Aquabacterium sp. OR-4: one gene and its partner. The protein of the gene in region 1 binds, or shares a complex with, the protein of each later gene. Links are inferred from orthologs where the notes say so. Each region holds a gene or a part of one and is shown in the gene's direction. Other genes may lie near its edges.

Region 1 (11,143 bases):
CGTTGCCATGGCGGATCATCTCGATGATCCGGTGCTCCAGGCCCTTGATCTTCTCGCGCAGCATTTCCATCTGCCGCTCCTGCAGCGACACGGCGCGCTGGCCATGCGGGCTGGTGAGCTGGATGCTGGCCAGCAGCTCGGCATGGCGCTCGAAGAACCCGGGCGTGTTGGCCAGGTAGTTGGCAATGTCGTTCTCGGTGATCGCGCCTTCGATGCTCACAGTTCGATCTCTCCTTGGTACACGGTTTCGGCCGGGCCGGTCATGCGCACGCTGGCGTCGTCGGCCGGCCATTCCACGGTGAGCAGGCCGCCGCGGGCCTGCACGTTGACACGCCGGTCCAGCCAGCCCAGGCGGATGCCCGCCACCACCGCGGCGCAGGCGCCGGTGCCGCAGGCCAGGGTTTCGCCGGCATCGCGCTCCCACACGCGCAGGGCGATCTCGTCGCGGCCCAGCACCTGCATGAAGCCGGCATTGACCTTGCGCGCAAAGCGGGCGTGCGTTTCCACCAGCGGCCCCAGGGCCGTGACCGGCGCCTCGCGCACATCGCCCACCCGCTGCACCGCATGCGGATTGCCCATCGACAACACCGCCACCTCGACGCGCCGGCCCTCGCCCACGTCCAGCGGCCACAGCGCAAAGCCGCCGTTGCCACCCTCCAGGCGCGGCACCAGGCCCTGGGCATCGAAGGGCACACGATCGAGCTCGAAGATCGGGCGGTTCATGTCCACCGTGACGCGGCCATCGTCCTGCAGCGTCAGCTCGAGGCGGTTGTTCACCGTCTCGACCTTCACGGTGCGCTGCGTGGTCAGGCCGCGCTCGTGCACGAAGCGCACGAAGCAGCGCGCGCCGTTGCCGCAGTGCTCGACCTCGTCGCCGGTGTTGTTGAAGATGCGGTAGCGGAAGTCGACCTCGGCGCTGCGCGCCGGCTCGACCATCAGGATCTGGTCGGCGCCCACGCCGAAGCGGCGGTCGCCCAGGCGGCGCAGTTGCTCGCGCGTGAGCTCGATCGGCGCGCGCGTGGCGTCGAGCACGACGAAGTCGTTGCCCGCGCCCTGCATCTTGGTGAAAGTCAATCGCATCGCGGCATTATCCGCTGCGGTCAACGGCCGCTGCGGTCTGGCGCCGGGCCGCTGCCGGCGGGCCGGCGCACCCAGGCCGGCGCGCTCAGTACAGCGGGGCCTCGCCCGGCGGCCGCGTCTTGAAGCGCCGGTGCACCCACAGGTACTGCGCCGGCTGCTGCAGCACCTCGTGCTCGATCCAGGCGTTCATGCGCCGCGCCGCGGCCAGGTCATCGTCACCCGGAAAGTCGGTCCAGGGCGCCAGAAAGCGCACCCGGTAGCCCTGGCCCCCGGGCAACAGCTCGGCCACCACCGGCTGCACCACCATGCGCAGCGAGCGCGCCATGCGCGCCGGCGCCAGCAGCGTGGCCGCCGGCACGCCGAAGAAGGGCACGAAGCCCGCATCGCGCGCGCCGAAATCCATGTCGGGCAGGTTGAAGAACACGCAGCCCTGACGCACCGCACGGATCAGCGGCAGCGCGCGCTCACCGCGCGAGAACACCTGGCCCAGGCCGAAGCGCAGCCGGCCACGGCGCATCGCGGCATCGAACACCGGGTTGCTCTGCGCCTGGTAGATCGAGCCCACCTGGCGGCGCTGGAACAGCTGCGTGGCCACGCCCGCCACGTCCAGCGCCACGAAGTGCGGCACCAGCCACATCACCGGCGTGTCGGGGTGGCGCTCGGCCCAGTCGACCTCGCCTTCCACATGGATCAGCCGGCGCAAGCGCGCGTGCGAGGCATACCAGAGCAGGCCGCGCTCCAGCAGGCTGCGCGCCAGCCACTGGAAGTGCTCGCGCGCCAGCCGCTCGCGCGCGGCGTCGTCCAGCTGCGGCTGGCACAGCGCGATGTTGCGCAGCGCCACCCGGCGCCGGCTGCCGGCCAGCGCATACAGGCTGCGGCCCAGCCCGCGCCCGATGGCCGCCTGCACGCCCAGCGGCAGCAGGTGCAGCAGCCACAGCAGGCCCAGCAGCAGGCGCGCGCCCCATTGCGCGGCGGCGCTGGCCGAACGGCCGGCGCTCACCGCAGCGCCCCCGGCGCGGCGCTGCGCGGCAACCCGGCCCCAGCCCGGTGTGGCGCCCTCATGCGGCCTCCTCGCCGGTGACGGCCTGCACACGGCGCGGCTGCTTGTAGCGGTGGTAGCCCCACAGGTACTGGCCGGGCTGCTGGGCGATCAGGCGCGCCATCTCGTCGTTCAGCGCGCTGGCGCAGGCCAGTTGCAGCGCGGCGTCGCTGTTGGCGGTGGCCGGCAGCGCGGCGCTGGGTTCGCTCACCCGCAGCACCCAGCCGGCCCCCTGCGGCAGGCGCTCGGCCCAGATCAGCAGCCAGGCGGCGCCGGTCTGCTGCACCAGGCGCGAGGCCAGGGTCATGGTGTAGGCCGGACGACCGAAAAACGGCGCCCACACGCCCATGCCTTCGGGCGGCACCTGGTCGGGCAGCACGCCCACGCACTCGCCGCGGCGCAGCGCGCGGATCATCTGGCGCACCCCCGCCAGCGCCGCCGGTGCGGTGGCCAGGCCGGGGCGGTTGCGTGCGGTTTCCTGCAGCGTGCGCAGCCATGGCTGACGCGCCGGGCGGTACATCGCGGTAAGCCGGGTGCGCTGGCCCCAGCGTTCGGCAATGGCCTGCGCGCAGACCTCGAAGCTGCCCAGGTGCGGCGTCAGCAGCACCAGGCCGCGGCCGGCGTCGAGCGCCTGCTCGATCAGCGCCGCACCCTGCCACTGCACCCGCGCACCCAGCGGCCGGTCCAGCGGGCGCAGCCACAGCCAGGGCAGCTCGGCCACCATGCGGCCGGCCGCCGCCACGGCCTGGCGCCGCACCACCGGGCCGAAGCCGGCCTGCTGCACATGGGCGCGCAGGCGCTGCCGGTAGGCGCCCGACAGCGCATAGGCCAGCCAGCCCAGCGCACTGCCAAGCCGCTGCAAATTGATCAGGGAAAGCCGGCCTAACCAGCGCATCAGCGACAGCATGCTTCTTATAATGGGCGCAATCGCCGAGTTAAAGGACAACTTGCGGGGCGATGCGTGGTGCAAGTCCACGCCGTGCAGCCTGGCGCCTTCGGGCACCGCGCACGCCAAACACCGCTAAAGCGTTCGCCGCCTCCTTGACGTTGAAACGGCGACGCGTTTTTCAACATCACTGGAGTGTATTGAATGGCGAACGACTTCCTCTTCACGTCCGAGTCCGTGTCGGAGGGCCATCCCGACAAGGTGGCCGACCAGATCTCCGACGCGATCCTCGACGCGATCTTCGCGCAAGACCCGCGCAGCCGCGTGGCCGCCGAGACCCTGACCAACACCGGTCTGGTGGTGCTGGCCGGCGAGATCACCACGCAGGCCAATGTCGACTACATCCAGGTCGCGCGCGACACCATCAAGCGCATCGGCTACGACAACACCGAGTACGGCATCGACTACAAGGGCTGCGCGGTGCTGGTGGCCTACGACAAGCAGAGCAACGACATCGCGCAGGGCGTCGACCACGCCAGCGACGACCACCTGAACACCGGCGCCGGTGACCAGGGCCTGATGTTCGGCTACGCCTGCAACGAGACGCCCAGCCTGATGCCCGCGCCGATCCACTACGCGCACCGCCTGGTCGAGCGCCAGGCGCAGCTGCGCAAGGACGGCCGCCTGCCCTTCCTGCGTCCCGACGCCAAGAGCCAGGTGACGATGCGCTATGTGGATGGCAAGCCGCACAGCATCGACACCGTGGTGCTCAGCACCCAGCACAGCCCCGACCAGAGCGAAACGCCCACCAAGATGAAGCAGAGCTTCATCGACGCCGTGATCGAGGAGATCATCAAGCCGGTGCTGCCGGCCGAGTGGATCAAGGAGACGCGCTACCTGGTCAACCCGACCGGTCGCTTCGTGATCGGTGGCCCGCAGGGCGATTGCGGCCTGACCGGCCGCAAGATCATCGTCGACACCTACGGCGGCGCCTGCCCGCACGGCGGCGGTGCCTTCTCGGGCAAGGACCCGAGCAAGGTCGACCGCTCGGCCGCCTATGCCGCACGCTACGTGGCCAAGAACGTGGTCGCCGCGGGCCTGGCCAAGCAGTGCCAGGTGCAGGTGGCCTATGCCATCGGCGTGGCCAAGCCGATGAACATCACGGTCTACACCGAAGGCACCGGCGTGATCCCCGACAGCGAGATCGCCAAGCTGGTGGAAGCGCACTTCGACCTGCGCCCCAAGGGCATCATCCAGATGCTGGACCTGCTGCGCCCGATCTACCAGAAGACCGCCGCCTACGGCCACTTCGGCCGCGACGAGCCCGAGTTCACCTGGGAGCGCACCGACAAGGCTGCCGCGCTGCGCGAGGCCGCGGGCCTGAAGTAAGCACCGCGCCGGGCGCCACGCGCGCCCGCGGCACCAACAGCAAGGGCGGCCCGCGGGCCGCCCTTTTGCATGGCCGCGGCCGCGCGCTCAGGCCATGCCGCAGAACTTGCGGAACGGGCCCAGCACCGCGTCGCCGCGAAAGGGCTTGACGATCCAGCCGGTGACCCCCACCTCGCGGCCACGCGCGCGGATGGCGCTGTTGTCCTCGGTGGTGAGCATGACGATGCGCACGTCCTTGTTGCCCAGCTCGGTGCGGATCTTCTCGGCCATGGTCAGGCCGTCCATGTTGGGCATGTTGATGTCGCTGACGATCAGCCGGATGTCCGGAAACTTGCCCAGCTGCGCCAGGCCCTCGCGGCCATCGCTGGCCACGGCCACGTCGAAGCCGTTGCGGCTGAGGAAGGTGGAGACGATCTCACGCATCGTGCTGGAGTCGTCGACGACCAGGACGTTGGCCATGTGGGTACCTCTGACGGACGGTGTAGTGGGTGTGGAGCGCGGCGCTTGCTGCCGCGTCAGAACAGTTCGAGCTCGCCGGTGCCGCCGGCCTCTGGCGGGGCGGCTGAAAACTCGGTGAACTTCTCGGGTGACCAGAGCAGGTTGAAGATCAGCCGCTGCACGATCACCAGCGGCGGCAGGCCCGGCCGGCGCGGATCGGACAGCTGGTAGCGGATGCACAGCTGCGGGTCCTGCGAGCCGAAGGAGATGTACTTCTGCTCGTGGTTGATGACGATGGGCACCTGGGTCTGCTGCGTGGCAAAGGCCTGCGGCGGGATGTAGCGGTTCTTGAACGCGCCCCAGATCAGGTTGGTGGTCTCGCCCAGCAGGTTGTTGAGCTCGCGGAAGTTGAGGTCGCCGCCCACGCCTTCGTAGCCAAAGCCCTGCAGCATGCCCTGGCGCAGCGCGCTCTCCTCGGTCTGCAGCATCATGTAGCCGCGGCACCAGGTGCTTTCCAGCGCGATCAGCGTCGACACCTGGCCGAAGATGATGCGGTCGTGCACCACATAGGGCGGCTCGTTGTCGACCTGGGCATTCGGAAACATCGAGCGGATGGCGCCCGAGGTCAGCTCGACCACGCCATTGACCAGCTCGGGCGGGTAGCGCAGGCTGAACAGGCTCTTGTTGAGGGCCTCGCGCAGCGTGTCGAGCCCGGTCCAGGCATGGGCCAGGCTGAGCTTCAGGTCATCGGCCAGCGGCGCATCGCCGGTGCGGCGCAGAAAGATCGGCAGCTCGGGCCGCTGGCGGTGGATGGCCCGGGCCAGCGACAGGGCATCGCCGCTTTCGCAGGGCAGGTCTTCGGCCAGCATCACGCCGCCCAGGTCCTTGTGCTGGGCCAGCGTGGGCAGGGCATCGGTGGCACTGCGCGGCAACGCCACCAGTCCCAGCGACTGGGCCAGATCCCACAGTGTCTGGTAGTGACGCGGGTCGTGCTCCAGCAACAAGAGCTTGGCGGCCAGGGTGGGGGCTTCGGACATGGGTGTTTTTGCGCGCGCTCAATGGACAACAGGGCGCCGGCCAAGCCGGACCATCGAGTCTGTGTATCGGCCGCCCCGGGCGGCAACTTGAGCCCCGGGCGCTCAGGCGCGGTCGGTCACCATCGCGCCGTCCACCGCCAGCGCGCCGGCCGCGGCCAGCTCGTGCAGCAGCTGCAGCAGCCAGTCGCGTGCGCGCGCCACGCCGCGCGGCGGGTGCTGCGCCCAGGTGCTGCACAGCAGCGGCGTGGCCTCGGCCCAGTCGAGCAGGGCCGCGAGCGGCTGCGCGCGCTCTTCCATCAGGTGGTACTTGAGCAGCACCTTCACCGCATGCCGGGCATGGCGGGCCGGGTCGGCCTGAAAACCGGCCAGGCGCGAGCGCGCGCGCGCCAGCGCCGCGCCCACGTCGCTGAACGGCGCGCCATGGCCGGGCACCACCCAGCGCACCGGCAGCGCGGCGATCTGCTCGAGCACCGCGCCCACGTCGTCAAAACCGGGCTCGCCCTCGATCTCGGGAAACACCACGCCGAAGCCGTGCTCCCACAGCGCGTCGGCCGACACCAGCAGGCCGTGGGCGGCATCGAACAGCATCACCGAGTCGGGGTCGTGGCCCGGTGCGGGCAGCACCTGCCATTCGCGGCCACCGGCCAGCAGCGGCTCGCCGGGCGGCAGCACGCCATCGGGGCGAAACGGCGCCAGGCGCTGGCCGGTGCCGTCCCAGCTGAGGCCCACGCCGTCGGCGCCCACGGCGGGCGCGGCGTCGAACCAGTCGCGCACCTGCTGCGCCTGGCCTGGCGGCACCCGCAGCGGCGCGCCAAAGGCCGCCTGCAGCGCGGCATTGCCACCGCAGTGGTCAGAATGCAGATGGGTGTTGACGATGCCGGCCAGCGGCGCCTCGCGCAGCGCCTGGCGCACCAGGGCCAGCGTCTGCCCGGCATGGTTGACATGGCCGGCGTCCACCAGCAGCGCGCCGGCCTCGCCGCGCGCCGGGTGGATCAGCAGGTTGTTCGACGACAGCCAGCCGCGCTCGAGCACGGTGAGGCCGTCGAACGGGTCCGTCGCGCGGGTGTGGATGGCGGCAGGCATGGCTGGCGATTGTGAAGGCCCGGCCCGGTGCCCGGGGGTCGCAGGGGTGACGGCGCCGGCAGGCGGGCAGGCAGACAGGCCGGCGGGCGCTGCGGCCCGCCGCTACCCGGCGCCAACGCCGCTCAGGCCGTGCGCGGCTTGACCTTGCCGGCGGCCAGCTTGGCGCGCTGGCGGGCCACGGCCACGTCGCCATCGTGGGCCAGCGCCACGCCCATGCGGCGCTTGGCAAAGCTCTCGGGCTTGCCGAACAGGCGCAGCTCGGTGCCGGGCACGGCCAGCGCGTCGGCCACGCCGTCAAACACGATGCCCTGCGCATCGACGCCGCCATAGATCACCGCGCTGGCACCGGGGCTCTTGAGCGTGGTGTCGACCGGCAGGCCCAGGATGGCGCGCGCATGCAGCTCGAACTCGTTTTGCCACTGCGTGATCAGGGTCACCATGCCGGTGTCGTGCGGGCGCGGGCTCACCTCGCTGAACCACACCGCGTCGCCCTTGACGAACAGCTCCACGCCGAAGAGGCCCCACCCGGAGGGCTGTCCGTCCAGCCCCACGCCCAGGTTGTCGGTGATGGCCTGGGCGATCTCGCGCGAGCGCTGCAGCGCGGTGGCGGACATCGGGTGCGGCTGCCAGCTTTCCACGTAGTCGCCGCTGACCTGGATGTGGCCGATGGGCTCGCAGAAGTGGGTCTGCACCTGGCCGTCGGGCCCCGGCGCGCGCACGGTGAGCTGGGTGATCTCGTAGTCGAAGTCGATGAAGCCCTCGACGATCACGCGGCCGTGGCTGACCCGGCCGCCGGCCATCGCGTAGTCCCAGGCCTTCTGCACATCGGCGGCCGAGTCGATCTTGCTCTGGCCCTTGCCGCTGCTGCTCATCACCGGCTTGACGATGCAGGGGTAGCCGATGCCCCCGTCAATCGCCGCCTGCAGCTCGGCCAGCGAGTCGCAGAACTGATAGGGGCTGGTGGGCAGCCCCAGCGTCTCGGCGGCCAGGCGGCGGATGCCTTCGCGGTCCATCGTCAGGCGCGCGGCGCGGGCGGTGGGGATCACGCGCACCTTGCCCTCGGCTTCCAGCGCCTGCAGCTCGGGCGTGGCGATGGCCTCGATCTCGGGCACCACCAGGTCGGGCTTCTCGGCCTCGATCAGGGCGCGCAGCTGGGCCGGATCGCTCATCGTGATGGTGCGCGCGTGGTGGGCCACCTGCTGGCCGGGGGCGTTGTCGTAGCGGTCGACCGCAATGGTCTCGACGCCCAGGCGCTGCAGCGCGATCAGCACCTCCTTGCCCAGCTCGCCGCTGCCCAGCAGCATCACGCGGGTGGCGTTGGGGGACAGCGGGGTTCCGATCGGCTTCGTCATGGCGCGGTGCACAAGAGGGGGAGGGTGCGGCCATTGTCACCGCCCGCCAGCGCGGCGGGCGCCAGCGGCCGGCCGGTTACGCTTGCCGCCATGCCCGCCGCTGCCGCCATCACCCTCGAGCACCTGCGCCGCCATGCCGTGGCGCGCACGCTGTTCACGCCCACCACGCTGCCCCGGGCGATTGCCCGCCTGGGCTTCGTTCAGGCCGACCCGATCCGTGCGCCGGCCCGCGCCCAAGACCTCACGCTGCGCCACCGCGTGGCCGGCTACCGCGCCGGTGACTTGGAGGCGCGCTACCCGCGGCTGGGCATCGAGGAAGACTTCTTCGTCAACTACGGTTTCCTGCCGCGCGCCACGGCGGCGCTGATGCATCCGCGCACCCCGCGCACCGTGTGGCCGCAGGCGCGCTGGGCGCAGGCGCACGAGGTGCTGGCCTTCGTGCACCAGCGCGGCGTGGTGCACCCGCGCGAGGTGGATGCGCAGTTTGCCCACGGCAAGACGAAGAACTGGTTCGGCGGCAGCAGCAATGCCAGCACCCAGCTGCTGGACGGCATGCACTACCGCGGCCTGCTGCGCATTGCCCGGCGCGAGGGCGGCGTGCGCCTGTATGCCGCCCGCGAGGCCCACCCGCCGGCAGCCGACACCGCCGCGGCGATGGACGCGCTGGTGGACGTGATCCTGGCCAAGTACGCGCCGCTGCCGGCGCGCTCGCTGGGCGAGCTGGTGAGCCACCTGCGCGGCGGCGCGCCGCAGTGGGCGGGCGAGCGCGCCGCCGCGCTGGCCCGCGCCAGGGCCCGGCTGCCCAGCGCCCGGGTGGACGGCGTGGACTGGCTGTGGCCGGCCGGCGAGAACCCGGCCTCGCGCCGCCACCGGGTGGACGACAGCGTGCGCCTGCTGGCGCCCTTCGACCCCATCGTGTGGGACCGCCGCCGTTTCGAGGCGCTGTGGGGCTGGGCCTACCGCTTCGAGGCCTACACGCCGGCGCCCAGGCGCCTGCGCGGCTATTACGCGCTGCCGCTGCTGTGGCGCGACCAGGTCATCGGCTGGGGCAACCTGGCGGTGAAAGGCGGCGCATTGACGCCCGAGCTGGGCTATGTGGCCGGCAAGCCGCCACGCGAGGCCGGCTACCGCGCGGCGCTGGACGACGAGCTGCAGCGCATGGGCCGGTTTCTCGGCCTGGGTTGACGCCGCGCGGGGCCGCCGGGATCACAGGTTGAGGTTGGCCAGCGCCGCCGCCGGATAGCGCGTGCCGGCCACCGGCTGCACCGCCAGCAGCGCCTCCACCGCCGCCAGCAGCGCAGCGTTCAGGGGACGGTGCGCGGCGTCCGCGTTTTCATCGAGCCGCTGCACGCGGCGCGTGCCGGGGATGGGCACGATGTCGTCGCCCTGCGCCAGCAGCCAGGCCAGTGCCAGCTGGGCGGGTGTCATGCCGTGGCCTTGCGCCAAGGCGCTCACCGCATCGGCCAGCGCCAGGTTGTGGCCCAGGTTGTCGCCCTGGAAGCGCGGGTTGGCACGGCGCCAGTCGTTGGCCGCCAGGGCCTCGGCGCTGCGGATGGCGCCGGTGAGAAAACCGCGGCCCAGCGGGCTGTAGGGCACCAGCGCAATGCCCAGCGCACGGCAGGTGGGCAGGATCTGGGCCTCGACATCGCGCGTCCACAGCGAGTATTCGGTCTGCAGCGCGGCGATGGGGTGCACCGCGGCCGCGCGGCGCAGCGTCTCGGGCCCGGCCTCCGACAGGCCCAGGTGCCGCACCTTGCCGGCACGCACCAGGTCGGCCATGGCGCCCACGGTGTCCTCGATCGGCACGCTCTTGTCCACCCGGTGCTGGTAGTACAGGTCGATGTGGTCCACGCCCAGGCGCTGCAGGCTGGCATCGCAGGCGCTCTTCACATAGGCCGGGCTGCCGTCGATGCGCAGCATCGCGCCGTCGGGCGCGCGCACATTGCCGAACTTGGTGGCCAGCACCACCTCGTGGCGGCGTGCCGCCAGCAGCGGGGCCAGCAGGCGCTCGTTGGCGCCAACGCCGTACATGTCGGCGGTGTCGAGAAAGTTGATGCCGATGTCCAGCGCATGGTGCAGCACCGCCAGCGATTGCGCATCGTCGGCCGGGCCGTAGAAATCGGACATGCCCATGCAGCCCAGGCCGATGGCCGAGACCTCGAGGTCTTGGCCACCCAGGCGGCGGCGCGGATAGGGGCGGTGGCTCGAAAGAGAGGTCATGGTCAGGGCTCCAGCAGGTTGATCGTCGAACAGGCCTGCCAGCGTAGGCAGCGGGCCGCCCCGGCGCGAGCCGGAAGCTCGCCGATGCTTGCCCGATCATCCAGACCCATCGGCACAGGCCTGCCAATTTGGACAAAGGCTTGCACAATCGTCCAGGCCAGCCCTCCAATCGACCGCTTGGGCGGCCGTTTGCTTATCTGTCGCTTGGGCGACCGTCTACGTGGTCTGCCGTCTCATCGGCCCGATCGGCCCGTCCGCCCTGCCCTGTCCACTCCCCCTGGCCCGCCCGGGCCGCCCCATACCGCCATGCCCTCTTCGACCCAGCCGCCCGCCCCTGCCCCGGCCGCCCTTGCCGCCGGGCCGGCCGACGACACCCCTGCGCTGCAGGCCCTGCTGGCCGAGGCGGTGCGCCTGGCGCTGGCCCATGCGCCGGGCGATGGCCACCATGCCACCGCGGTGCCCGGCCTGCTGCTGGTCCGCGCCAGCGCACCGGCGCTGCCACTGCCCGCGGTGTACGAGCCCGGCCTGGTGGTGGTGCTGCAGGGCCGCAAGCAGGCGCTGCTGGGCCAGGAGCCGATCCGCTACGACCCGCTGCACTGCCTGGTGGTGTCGGTCAAGA
Region 2 (11,106 bases), on another replicon or contig:
GCCTGCGCATCGACGGCACCACCATCGACAGCGGCGGCAAGGCGCTGCCTTTTGCGCAGACCCGCCAGGCCACTCTGGACATCGGCTTCGACGGCCTCGACCTGGCACCCTGGCTGGTCTACCAGCCGCCCGCGCTGGCGCTGCGGGTGGCGCGCGGGCGCCTGTCCACCCGGCTGAGCATCGATTTCAGCCAGGCCGCGCAGGGCCCGCCGCGGGTGCAGCTGCGCGGCGGGCTGCGCCTGGACGATCTGGCGCTGCAGGCCCGCGACGGTGCCGCCCTGGCCGGCTGGACGCAGCTGGCGCTGGAGCTGCGCGACGTGCAGCCGCTGGCGCGCCGCGTGGCGCTGGGCACGCTGCGCATCGACGACCCGCAGCTCACGCTCAGCCGCCACGCCGACGGTCGGCTGAACTGGCAGGCCCTGGCCAGCCCGGCGGCCGCGGCCGCCAGCAATGGCCCGCACGGCCAGGCTGCCGCGGCACCAGCCGCGGCATCGGCCTCTGAGCCAGCCACGCCCCCCGCCACCGCAGCACCCGGCGACTGGCAGTTCTCGCTCGAACGCCTGCAACTGCAGCGCGGCATGCTGGACTGGCGCGACGCCACGCTGCCCGGCACGCCGCACTGGCAGCTGGCCGGGCTGGCGCTGCAGGCCGACGGCCTGCGCTGGCCCGCGCTGTCCTCGGTGCCGGTCACGCTCGACGCCACGCTGCAACACCAGGGCCAGGCCCTGGGCCGCCTGGCGCTCGAGGCGCAGGCCGGCCAGCAGGCCGCCAGCGCCAGCCTCACGCTGAGCGATCTGCAGCTGGCCGCCGCCGCGCCCTACCTGGCGCCGCACCTGCGGCCACGGCTCGATGGCCGCCTGAACCTGCGCGCCCAGCTCGACTGGCGCCGCGGCACGCCGGCCGCGCGCCTGGTGCTGGCCGTGCCCGAGCTGCGCCTCGAGCAGCTGGCGCTGCGCCAGCCCGCACGGCCGGGCCAGCGCGCCAGCCCGCTGGCCGGCTGGCAGGCCCTGACCGTGCACGACGCGCAGTTCGACCTGCAGGCCCGCCGCGCCCACCTGGGCCGGGTGCGCCTGGCGGGCCCGCAGCTCGGCGTGGTGCGCGCGGCCGATGGCCAGCTCAACCTGCAGCAGTGGTGGCGGGCCGACGCGGCGGCCCCCGCCGGCCGGGCCGGCCCAGCGCGCCCGCCTCCGGTGCCGGCCACGGCCACGGCCACAGCCACAGCCAAAGTGGCCACTGCCAAGGCGACCACAGCCAAGGCGGCCACCAGCCCGGCAAGCCCTGGCGCCCGACCTGCCCCCGCCCCGCCGGCCGCCGGCTGGCAGTGGGCCCTGGACGAACTGGCGGTGGACGGTGGCCGCCTGCAGTTCACCGACCTGGGCGTGAGCGATGCGCCCGGCGAGCCGCTGCGCCTGGCACTGGCCCCGCTGCGCCTGCGGCTGCGCCAGGCGCAATGGCCGCCCGCCAGCGGCCGGGCGACGATGCCGCTGCAGATCGACACCCGCCTGGGCGTGCCCACCGCCAGCGACGACCCCATTGCCGCCGGCCGCCGCGCCGCGCCGCTGGGCGGCGAGCTGCGCTGGGCCGGCCGCCTGGGCCTCAACCCGTTGCGTGTCGAGGGCCGGCTGCAGGCGCGCAAGCTGCCGCTGCACCTGGCCGAGCGCTACGCCGCCGAGGCGATGGGGCCCTTGACCCTGCTGCATGCCGAGGCCGACCTGACCGCCCGCCTGGCCCTGCGCCAGCAGCCCGCTGGCTGGCAGCTCGATACCGGGGGCGAGCTGCGCCTCGACGATCTGCACCTGCACAGCCGGCCCGAGGCCGGCGGCCGCCTGGACGCGGCCAGCGAACTGCTCAGCTGGCAGTCGCTGGCGCTGAACGGCCTGCAACTGTCGCTGGCGCCCGGCGCCCGGCCACGCCTGACCGTGGCCGAGGCCGCCTTGACCGATTTCTACAGCCGGCTGGTGATCACCGAGGACGGCCGCTTCAACCTGCGCGACATGGCCGCCGCGCCCGATGGCGCGACGGCGGCTGCACCCGCTGCACCTGCTGCGGCATCGGCTGAACCTGCGGCAGCCAACGCGGCGCCCGCCGCATCGGCCGCATCGAACGCCGCAGCCACACCGCCCACACCACCCGCTTCGGCGCCCGCGGCGGCCTTTCCGATCGCGCTCGAAGTCGGCGCCACGCGCCTGGTCAACGGCCGGGTCGATTTCACCGACCGCTTCATCCGCCCGAACTACAGCGCGCGCCTGTCGGCGCTGAACGGCCAGCTCGGCACGCTGCGCTCCGACACGCGCGAGATGGCCACGCTGACGCTGTCGGGCCGTGCCGCCGACACCGCCACACTCGAGATCAGCGGCCAGCTCAACCCCACGGCCCAGCCGCTGGCGCTGGACATCCGCGCCCGCGCCAGCGACCTGGAGCTGGCGCCGCTGTCGCCCTACGCCGGCAAGTACGCCGGCTACGCCATCGAGCGCGGCAAGCTGAGCATGGACGTGCACTACCGGATCGAGCCCGACGGCCGGCTGGACGCCAAGAACCAGGTCATCCTCAACCAGCTCACCTTCGGCGAGCGCGTCGAGTCGCCCGACGCCACCCAGCTGCCGGTGCGCCTGGCCATCGCGCTGCTGAAAGACCGGCACGGCGTGATCGACATCAACCTGCCGGTCTCGGGCAGCCTCGACGACCCGCAGTTCAGCGTGGGCGGGCTGATCTTCAAGGTCATCGTCAACCTGCTGGGCAAGGCCTTGACGGCCCCGTTCTCGCTGCTCAGCGGCGGCGGCGGCCCCGACATCAGCCAGGTGCAGTTCGAGCCCGGTGTGGCCCGCGTGACGCCCGCCGGCCAGCAGGTGCTCGACAAGGTGGCGCAGGCCCTGCTCGACCGGCCGGCCTTGCAGATGACCGTGGCCGGCGCCGCCGACCCATTGAGCGAGCGCGAGGCCTGGCAGGCGGCCACGCTGGAAGCCCGCCTGCTGGCCGAACACCGGCGCGCCCAGCGGCGTGCCGCGCCCGCCACGGCAGCGACCGCAGCACCGGCAGCGGCCGCCGCATCTGCATCTGCATCGGCATCCGCCGCCGCCTCACCCATCGCCGAGGCGCCACCGATCCCGGGTGACGAACGCACCCGCCTGCTGCGCGAGCTGTACCGCAACAGCGCCCTGCCCGACCGGCCACGCAATCTGGTGGGCCTGCTGCGCGAACTGCCGGCCGCCGAGATGGCGGCACGGCTGAAGGCCGGCCTGGTGGTCAGCACCGAGGTGATGCGCGAGCTGGCGCTGCAGCGCGGCCTGGCGGTGCGCGACGCGCTGGTGGCCCGCGGCCTGCCGGCCGAGCGCCTGTTTCTGGCCGCCCCGCTGCTGCGCGCCTCGGGCGAGGATGACGCCGCCTGGGTGCCCAGCGTCAAGCTCACGCTGGCCCTGCCCTGACGCGGCGCCGGCCGGTGCCCCCCCCTCTTGAAAGCCGGCAACCGAACCCTATAATCGTTTTGCTAGCACTCACAAGGTTTGAGTGCTAACACCCGGACACAGGCCTCGCCTGGCCGGCCCCTCTAGCCGTTGAATGGGCCCCGCCCGCTGCGGCGCCCGTTCGTTCAAGCTGATCTGAGATCCCCAAGGAGATACGATGAAACTGCGTCCGTTGCATGATCGAGTGATCGTCAAGCGCCTGGAACAAGAGACCAAGACCGCTTCGGGCATCGTCATCCCCGACAACGCCGCCGAGAAGCCCGACCAGGGTGAAGTGCTGGCCGTCGGTCCGGGCAAGCGCAATGACAAGGGCGACTTCGTGGCCCTGAACGTGGCCGTGGGCGACCGCGTGCTGTTCGGCAAGTACAGCGGCCAGACCGTCAAGGTCGATGGCGACGAACTGCTGGTGATGCGCGAAGAAGACCTCTTCGCCGTCGTCGCCAAGTAAAGCCACTGCGCGGCGCGCTGGCGTCGTTGCGCGGTGCTCGGAATCCTCACGTAGCGCTGCTACGTTCCGGTTCCTGCGCTCCGTGCGCCTAGCCAGCCCGCTGCTCGCTACGCTTTCCTTCCCGACGACAGTGCGGTGAAGGAAGGCCAGAACCCAACATCGAAATTTCGGAGTTATTCACATGGCAGCCAAAGACGTCATCTTCGGTTCCGACGCCCGTCACCGCATGGTGGAAGGCGTGAACATCCTGGCCAACGCGGTCAAGGTCACGCTGGGCCCCAAGGGTCGCAACGTGGTGCTCGAGCGCTCGTTCGGCGCCCCCACCGTCACCAAGGACGGTGTCTCGGTGGCCAAGGAAATCGAGCTGAAGGACAAGCTCCAGAACATGGGCGCCCAGATGGTCAAGGAAGTGGCTTCCAAGACCAGCGACAACGCCGGTGACGGCACCACCACCGCCACCGTGCTGGCCCAGGCCATCGTGCGCGAAGGCATGAAGTACGTGGCCGCCGGCATGAACCCGATGGACCTGAAGCGCGGCATCGACAAGGCGGTCACCGCCCTGGTCGCCGAGCTGAAGAAGGCCAGCAAGGCCACCACCACCTCGAAGGAGATCGCGCAAGTCGGCTCGATCTCGGCCAACAGCGACGAATCCATCGGCACCATCATCGCCAACGCGATGGACAAGGTGGGCAAGGAAGGCGTCATCACCGTCGAAGACGGCAAGAGCCTGGACAGCGAACTCGATGTCGTTGAAGGCATGCAGTTCGACCGCGGCTACCTGTCGCCCTACTTCATCAACAACCCCGAGAAGCAGGCCGCCCTGCTGGACAACCCGTTTGTTCTGCTCTTCGACAAGAAGATCAGCAATATCCGTGACCTGCTGCCCACGCTGGAGCAGGTGGCCAAGGCCGGCCGTCCGCTGCTGATCATCGCCGAAGAAGTCGAGGGCGAAGCCCTGGCGACGCTGGTGGTCAACACCATCCGCGGCATCCTGAAGGTCGTGGCCGTCAAGGCGCCTGGCTTCGGCGACCGCCGCAAGGCCATGCTGGAAGACATCGCCATCCTGACGGGCGGCAAGGTCATCGCCGAAGAAGTGGGCCTGACCCTCGAGAAGGTGACCCTGGCCGACCTGGGCCAGGCCAAGCGCGTGGAAGTGGGCAAGGAAAACACCACCATCATCGATGGCGCCGGTGCCGCTGCCGACATCGAAGCCCGCGTCAAGCAGATCCGCATCCAGATCGAAGAAGCCACCAGCGACTACGACCGTGAGAAGCTGCAAGAGCGCGTGGCCAAGCTGGCCGGCGGTGTTGCCGTGATCAAGGTTGGCGCGGCCACCGAAGTCGAGATGAAGGAAAAGAAGGCCCGCGTCGAAGACGCCCTGCACGCCACGCGCGCTGCGGTGGAAGAAGGCATCGTCGCCGGCGGCGGCGTGGCCCTGCTGCGTGCCCGTCAGGCCGCTGGCACCATCAAGGGTGACAACGCTGACCAGGACGCCGGCATCAAGCTGGTGCTCAAGGCCATCGAAGCGCCGCTGCGCGAGATCGTGGCCAACGCCGGTGGCGAGCCGAGCGTGGTGGTCAACGCCGTGCTGGCCTCGTCGGGCAACCACGGCTTCAACGCCGCCAACGACACCTATGGCGACATGATCGAAATGGGCATCCTGGACCCGACCAAGGTGACCCGCACCGCGCTGCAGAACGCCGCTTCGGTGTCGAGCCTGATGCTCACCACCGAGTGCATGGTGGCCGAGGCCCCGAAGGAAGAAGCAGCCGGCGGCGGCATGCCCGGCGGCATGGGCGGCATGGGCGGCATGGGCGGCATGGACATGTAAGTCCAGCCCGCAGGCCAGCGCTTCGGCGCCGGCCTGCACCGGCACGCATTGCCACAACGGGCCACCTTCGGGTGGCCCGTTGCATTTCCGGCGTTCGGGCCGCGTCGGCCCGCTGATAATCCCTCTGCCATGCACCGCCAGCCCACGCTGAACGACTTCATCGACGACGAACTGCTGCGCGCGCCGATGAGCTTCGACCGCGTGATCGACGCGGTGCTCGACCGCTGGCGCCTGCGCCTGCCCAGCCACGACCGCCACGACGCGCAGGCCGACCGCGTGCTGCAGCAAAGCCGTGGCGATGTGGTGAACACCGCCACACGCACGCTGCGCCGCGGCACCGAGCCGCCCGCGGCGGCCACCACCAGCAGCCCGCGCGCCACCGGCGCGCCGCGCGAGCTGGCCCTGATCGGCGACGACGACGTGGCCGTCGACATCGAGATCGCGCACTGCGTCGAGGCCATCCGCGTGCGCGCCGAGGGCGAGCTGCGCGAGCTCACCACCTACACCTCGGGCCTGGTGGGCGACCACAACGTGGCCCGCGACACCAATCCCTTCGGCCCCGAGCCCTACACCCGCGCGCTGTGGGAGGGCGTGCGCACGCTGCCGCTGTCGCGCCAGGCCCATGCGGCCTTCATGCGCGAGGCCGCGCATCCGCTGGCCGAGGCCCTGCGCCTGGCCTATGCCGGCGCGGTGGCGCGGCTGCAGGAGCAGGGCGTGGAGCCGGCCGCCCACCGCACCATCATCTACAGCAGCTCGGCCTGGGGTGCGCGCCTGCCGCGCTACCGGCCGCCGGCCGACCTGTCGGCGCTGCAGGCACCGCTGTCGCCGGCCAGCACCGGCGTGCCGCCCCGCCTGCCGGCCGAGCCGCCCGGCGCGCCCGAGTCGCGCGGCGAGCGTGGCGCACCCGATCTGCTGACCCAGCTGTTCGAGGCGGTGGTGCAAGACCCGGCCATGCCGCCCGAGCTGCCGCCGCTGCTGCTGCGCCTGCATCCGCTGGCCGACCGCCTGGCGGTGCAGGACCGCTCGCTGCTGGTGCTGCACGAGCATGCGCTGTGGCGCTTCATCGACACCGCGGTGCACCAGGTGGCGGTGGCCACCGCCGCCGAGCGCCCGCGCATGCTGGGCCTGGCCCGCAACCTGATCGATCACCTGTGCGCCGAGGAGCAGACCGACCCCTCGCGTTTTGCCTGGGCCACCGAGCGCCTGGCCGCCAGCCAGCGCCATGCGCTGGACCAGGCCCTGGCCGCCGCCGCGCCGCTGATCGAGCGCCTGCTGCGCATCACGCGCGAAGAGGCCGGCCCCAGCACCTCGACCATGCCGCTGGACGTGGGCTCGCTCGACACCGTGCCGGCCGAGCTGCTGGAGGCCGATCCGGCGCTGGCCGCCGACAGCGCCAGCGGCCACCTGCACCAGGCCGTGCCGGGCAGCCACTGGCGGCTGTACCTGCAGGGCGACTGGCGCACGCTGCAGCTGCTGTGGGGCGACGACGGCGCCGGCCTGTGGCTGCTGCGCGAGCCGGCCGCCGACCGCCCCTGGGCGCTGCGCGCCTCGGCGCTGGACCAGCTGGCGCGCGAGCACCTGGTGCAGCCGCTGCACATGCGCTCGCTGGTGCGCCGGGCAGCCAGCCGCATGCTGGGCGCGCGCCACTGATGCGCCAGCCGGGGCGCTGGCCACGCAGGGGCGGCCTGGCCGCCGCGGCCGTGGCCATGGCCCTGCAGTGGCCGGCCAGCCATGCGCAAGTGCCCGGCAGCACGCCGGCCGCACCGGCAACAGCGGCAACAGCGGCAACAGCGGCAACAGCGGCAACAGCGGCCACAGCGGCCGCACCGGCCACACCGCCCACGCCGGCCACATCCGACACCAGCGCACCCGCACTGCAGCGCCCACGCATCGGCCTGGTGCTGTCGGGCGGGGGCGCACGCGGCCTCAGCCATGTGGGCGTGCTGAAGGTGCTGGAGCAGCTGCAGGTGCCGGTGGACGTGATTGCCGGCACCTCGATGGGCGCCATCGTCGGCGGCCTGTATGCCAGCGGCATGCGCGCGGCCGAGATCGAGCGCGAGCTGTCGGCCGTCTCGTGGGGCAGCCTGTTTGCCAACCGCATCGAGCGGCGCGAGCTGTCGCAGCGCCGCAAGGAAGAAGACTACGAGATCTCGCCCCTGATCGAGCTGGGCTGGCGCGACGGCGAGCTGCGGGCGCCGATCGGTGCGGTGTCCAGCCGTGGGCTCGAATCGCTGCTGCGCCGCTTCACGCTGCCGGTGCGCCATGTGCGGCACTTCGACGCGCTGCCGATCCCGTTTCGCGCCGTGGCCACCGACATGGAGACCGGCGCCGCCACCATCCTCGACCAGGGCGACCTGGCGCTGGCGCTGCGCTCGTCGATGAGCGTGCCCGGCGTGTTCTCGCCCACCGAGGTGGCCAGCCGCGTGCTGGGCGATGGCGGCCTGGTGAACAACGTGCCGGTGGACGTGGCCCGTGCGATGGGCGCCGACATCGTGATCGTGGTCAACATCGGCACGCCGCTGGCCGGCCGCGAGACGCTGGCCTCGGCGGTGGGCCTGACCGGCCAGATGATCAACATCCTCACCGAGCAGAACGTGCAGCGCAGCCTGGCCACGCTGACGTCGCGCGACCTGCTGATCACGCCGCAGCTGGGCACGCTGACCTCGGCCGACTTCGACCAGGCGCCGCGCTTTGTGGCACTGGGCGACGCCGCGGCGCGCGGCCTCAGTGACCGCCTGGCGGCGCTGGCCCTCGACGCCCGCGCCTACGCGCACTGGCAGCAGTCGCACCCGGTGCCGCCCACGCCGGCGGCACGGCTGGCCCAGGTGCGGGTGGAAGGCACCCAGGTGGGCAACCCCGAGCGCCTGGTGAAGCTGCTTGAATCGCAGGCCGGCCAGGCCTTCGACGCCGCACGCGCCGAGCGCGACACCCGCCGCCTGGCCGCCGGCGGCGACTACACCCGCAGCGACTACCAGCTGCTGCCCGCCGACCCCGGCGTGGTGGGCGGCGACACGCTGGTGTTCGATCTGGAAGACAAGCCCTGGGGCCCCAGCTACCTGCGACTGGGGCTGGACATGGGCACCGACTTTGCCGGCCACAGCAAGTTCAACCTCAAGCTCAGCCACAACCGCCACTGGCTCACCCGCACCGGCACCGAGTGGCGCAACCGCCTGCAGATCGGCGAGGTGCCGCAGATCGCCACCGAGCTGTATCACCCGCTGGCCTGGAACGACTCACCCGCCAACGACTGGTTTGCCGCCGCCAACGCCGGGCTCGAGCGCCGCCTGCTGCAGCGCTATGACAGCAGCAGCGGCCAGGCCCTGGCCACGGTGCTGCTCAACACTGCACGCCTGGGGCTCGACATCGGCCAGCCCTGGGGCGAGTTTGGCGAGCTGCGGCTGGGCTGGTCGCGCCAGGTGCTGCAGGGCCGCACCGAGCTGGTGGCGGCGGCGCTGGGCGTCGGCGGCCAGGTGCGCGCGCGCTGGGTGGAAGACGGCATCCGCGCCCGCGCGGTGGTCGACCAGCTCGACTTCGCGGTGTTTCCGCAGCGCGGCTACCGCGGCGAGCTGCAGCTGGTGCTGGGCCAGCTGGGCGGCGATCTGCGCGGGCGCTTCACCCGCATCGAGGCCGAGGGCACCGCGGTGCGCAGCTGGGGCCGCAACACCTTCACGCTGCACCTGCTGGCGCAAAGCGCCGACGCCGATGGCGGCACGCTGCTGCAGCGCTACACGCTGGGCGGCTTTCAGCGCCTGTCGGGCTACCACGACGGTCAGCTGATCGGCAACCATGTGCTGTTCGGCCGCTTGGGCTGGTACCGCCGGCTGAGCCAGACGCCGGTGCTCACCCGCGGCTTTTTCATCGGCGCCACCGCCGAGCTGGGCAATGCCTGGGAGCGCGGCGGCCAGATGAAGCTCAGCGGCCTGCGCAGCGGCTACAGCCTGTACCTGGGCGCCGACACCGGCATCGGCCCGCTCTACCTGGGCATCACCCACGCGCCGCGCGGCAGCACCGGCCTGGCCCTGTTTCTCGGCCGGCCCTGAAGCAGCGCTAAGCCAGCAAGGCCTTCAGGTGCGCGATCACCCAGGCCGGCTGCTCGTGCACGATCCAGTGGCTGGCCTGCGGGTGGCGGTGCACCGTGAGCTCGGGCACCCACTGCTGCAGCCCGTCCAGCAGGCCGGGCAGCAGGGCGTGGTCGGCCTCGCCCCACAGCAGCGTGGTGGGCACGCTCACCCGCACCACCGAGTCGGGCAGCTGCAGCTGCGCCAGCGCCTGGTCATGCGGGCCGGTGGGCGGGCGCAGCGGCGAGGCGCGGTACCAGTTCAGCGCGCCGTCCAGGCCCTGCGACCACACCGCACGGTGCTGCGCCCGCAAGGCCGGCGTGAGCCAGTGCGCATCGCCAAAACGCTCGAGCATCGCCAGCAGCGCGGCAAAGCCGTCGGCCGCCAGCCGCGCCGCCGCATCGGGCTGCACCAGATCGTGCATGTAGGCACTGGCCGCGCGCTGCGCCGGGCTGGCCAGCAGCTCGCGGCGAAAGGTGGCCGGGTGCGGCGAGTTCAGGATCACCAGGCGGCGGATCAGCTCGGGCCGCAGGGCGGCCAGGTTCCAGGCCACGCCGCCGCCCCAGTCGTGCGCCACCAGCAGGTCGAGCGGGCGCTCGGCGCTGACGCCCAGGTGTGCCAGCAGCGCCAGCGCATCGGCCACCAGATGCCGCACGCGGTAGGCGGCCACCTCGGCCGGCGCGCTGCTGCCGGCGTAACCGCGCTGGTTGGGGGCCAGCGCATAGGCCTCGGGGGCCAGCGCCAGCAGCACCTCGTCCCAGGCGAACGCGGCTTGCGGAAAGCCGTGCAGCAGCAGCACGCGGCGCGCCGCATCGGGCCGGCCGGCGGCGCGGCAGGCCAGGCTGACCGGCTGAGGCTGGCTGCCCGGCAGCGGCAGGTCGAACTGGGAGATGGCATCGCGCATGCGCCGCAGTGTGCGGGCCGGCGCGCGGCCGGCGCGTCAAGCGGGGGACAGCCGGCCAGCGCCGGGCGGCCGCCCGGCGCGGCCGGCCCGCCGTGCGCCCGCACCGCTCACAGCGTGGGCGGCAGCTCCTGCACGTCGAAGTCATCGCCCAGCGCCGAGGGCTCCCAGCCCTGCAGCGCACCCAGGCGCCAGCCGTGCAGCACCTGCGCCGCGTCGGCCACGCCCTGGCGCTTGAGCGCCGAGAACAGCGACACGGCGATGTCGGCATCGTCGGTGGCCAGCTCGGCCAGCACGGCCTGCGCGGCGGCCAGCGACTGCGCGGCCTCCACCCGGGTGAGCTTGTCCGACTTGGTCAGCAGCACCAGCAGGCGCACCTCGCCGCCGGCCACACGCTCGGCCACGAA

Evidence for each region.
Region 2: the proteins of metK (region 1) and groL are in contact, whole or in part, in a cryo-EM structure (PDB 8P4O), measured with the Escherichia coli proteins. The link is inferred for Aquabacterium sp. OR-4 from one-to-one orthologs.

The regions. Positions count from the first base shown.
Region 1 is NZ_JAOCQD020000003.1:16,435-27,577, reverse strand. What follows is about bases 2,410-5,301. They hold metK (methionine adenosyltransferase), read left to right. Parts: upstream 2,410-3,209; coding sequence 3,210-4,394; downstream 4,395-5,301. Other genes in these bases: N4G63_RS22165 (chemotaxis protein CheX), read right to left, coding at 4,910-5,301; N4G63_RS22170 (response regulator), read right to left, coding at 4,482-4,853; N4G63_RS22180 (lysophospholipid acyltransferase family protein), read right to left, coding at 2,410-3,026. In the rest of the region: N4G63_RS22195 (DUF484 family protein), read right to left, coding at 1-220; dapF (diaminopimelate epimerase), read right to left, coding at 217-1,080; N4G63_RS22185 (LpxL/LpxP family acyltransferase), read right to left, coding at 1,166-2,080; more of N4G63_RS22180, read right to left, coding at 2,139-2,409; more of N4G63_RS22165, read right to left, coding at 5,302-5,869; N4G63_RS22160 (MBL fold metallo-hydrolase), read right to left, coding at 5,972-6,952; purT (formate-dependent phosphoribosylglycinamide formyltransferase), read right to left, coding at 7,075-8,304; N4G63_RS22150 (DNA glycosylase AlkZ-like family protein), read left to right, coding at 8,395-9,489; N4G63_RS22145 (aldo/keto reductase), read right to left, coding at 9,511-10,524; N4G63_RS22140 (AraC family transcriptional regulator), read left to right, coding at 10,831-11,143. UniProt on the Escherichia coli protein: Catalyzes the formation of S-adenosylmethionine (AdoMet) from methionine and ATP.
Region 2 is NZ_JAOCQD020000002.1:1,610,121-1,621,226, forward strand. Bases 3,561-6,415 are described here. They hold groL (chaperonin GroEL), read left to right. Parts: upstream 3,561-4,090; coding sequence 4,091-5,740; downstream 5,741-6,415. Other genes in these bases: groES (co-chaperone GroES), read left to right, coding at 3,619-3,909; N4G63_RS19375 (DUF1631 family protein), read left to right, coding at 5,870-6,415. In the rest of the region: N4G63_RS19360 (DUF748 domain-containing protein), read left to right, coding at 1-3,422; more of N4G63_RS19375, read left to right, coding at 6,416-7,390; N4G63_RS19380 (patatin-like phospholipase family protein), read left to right, coding at 7,447-9,780; N4G63_RS19385 (alpha/beta fold hydrolase), read right to left, coding at 9,788-10,702; yihA (ribosome biogenesis GTP-binding protein YihA/YsxC), read right to left, coding at 10,810-11,106.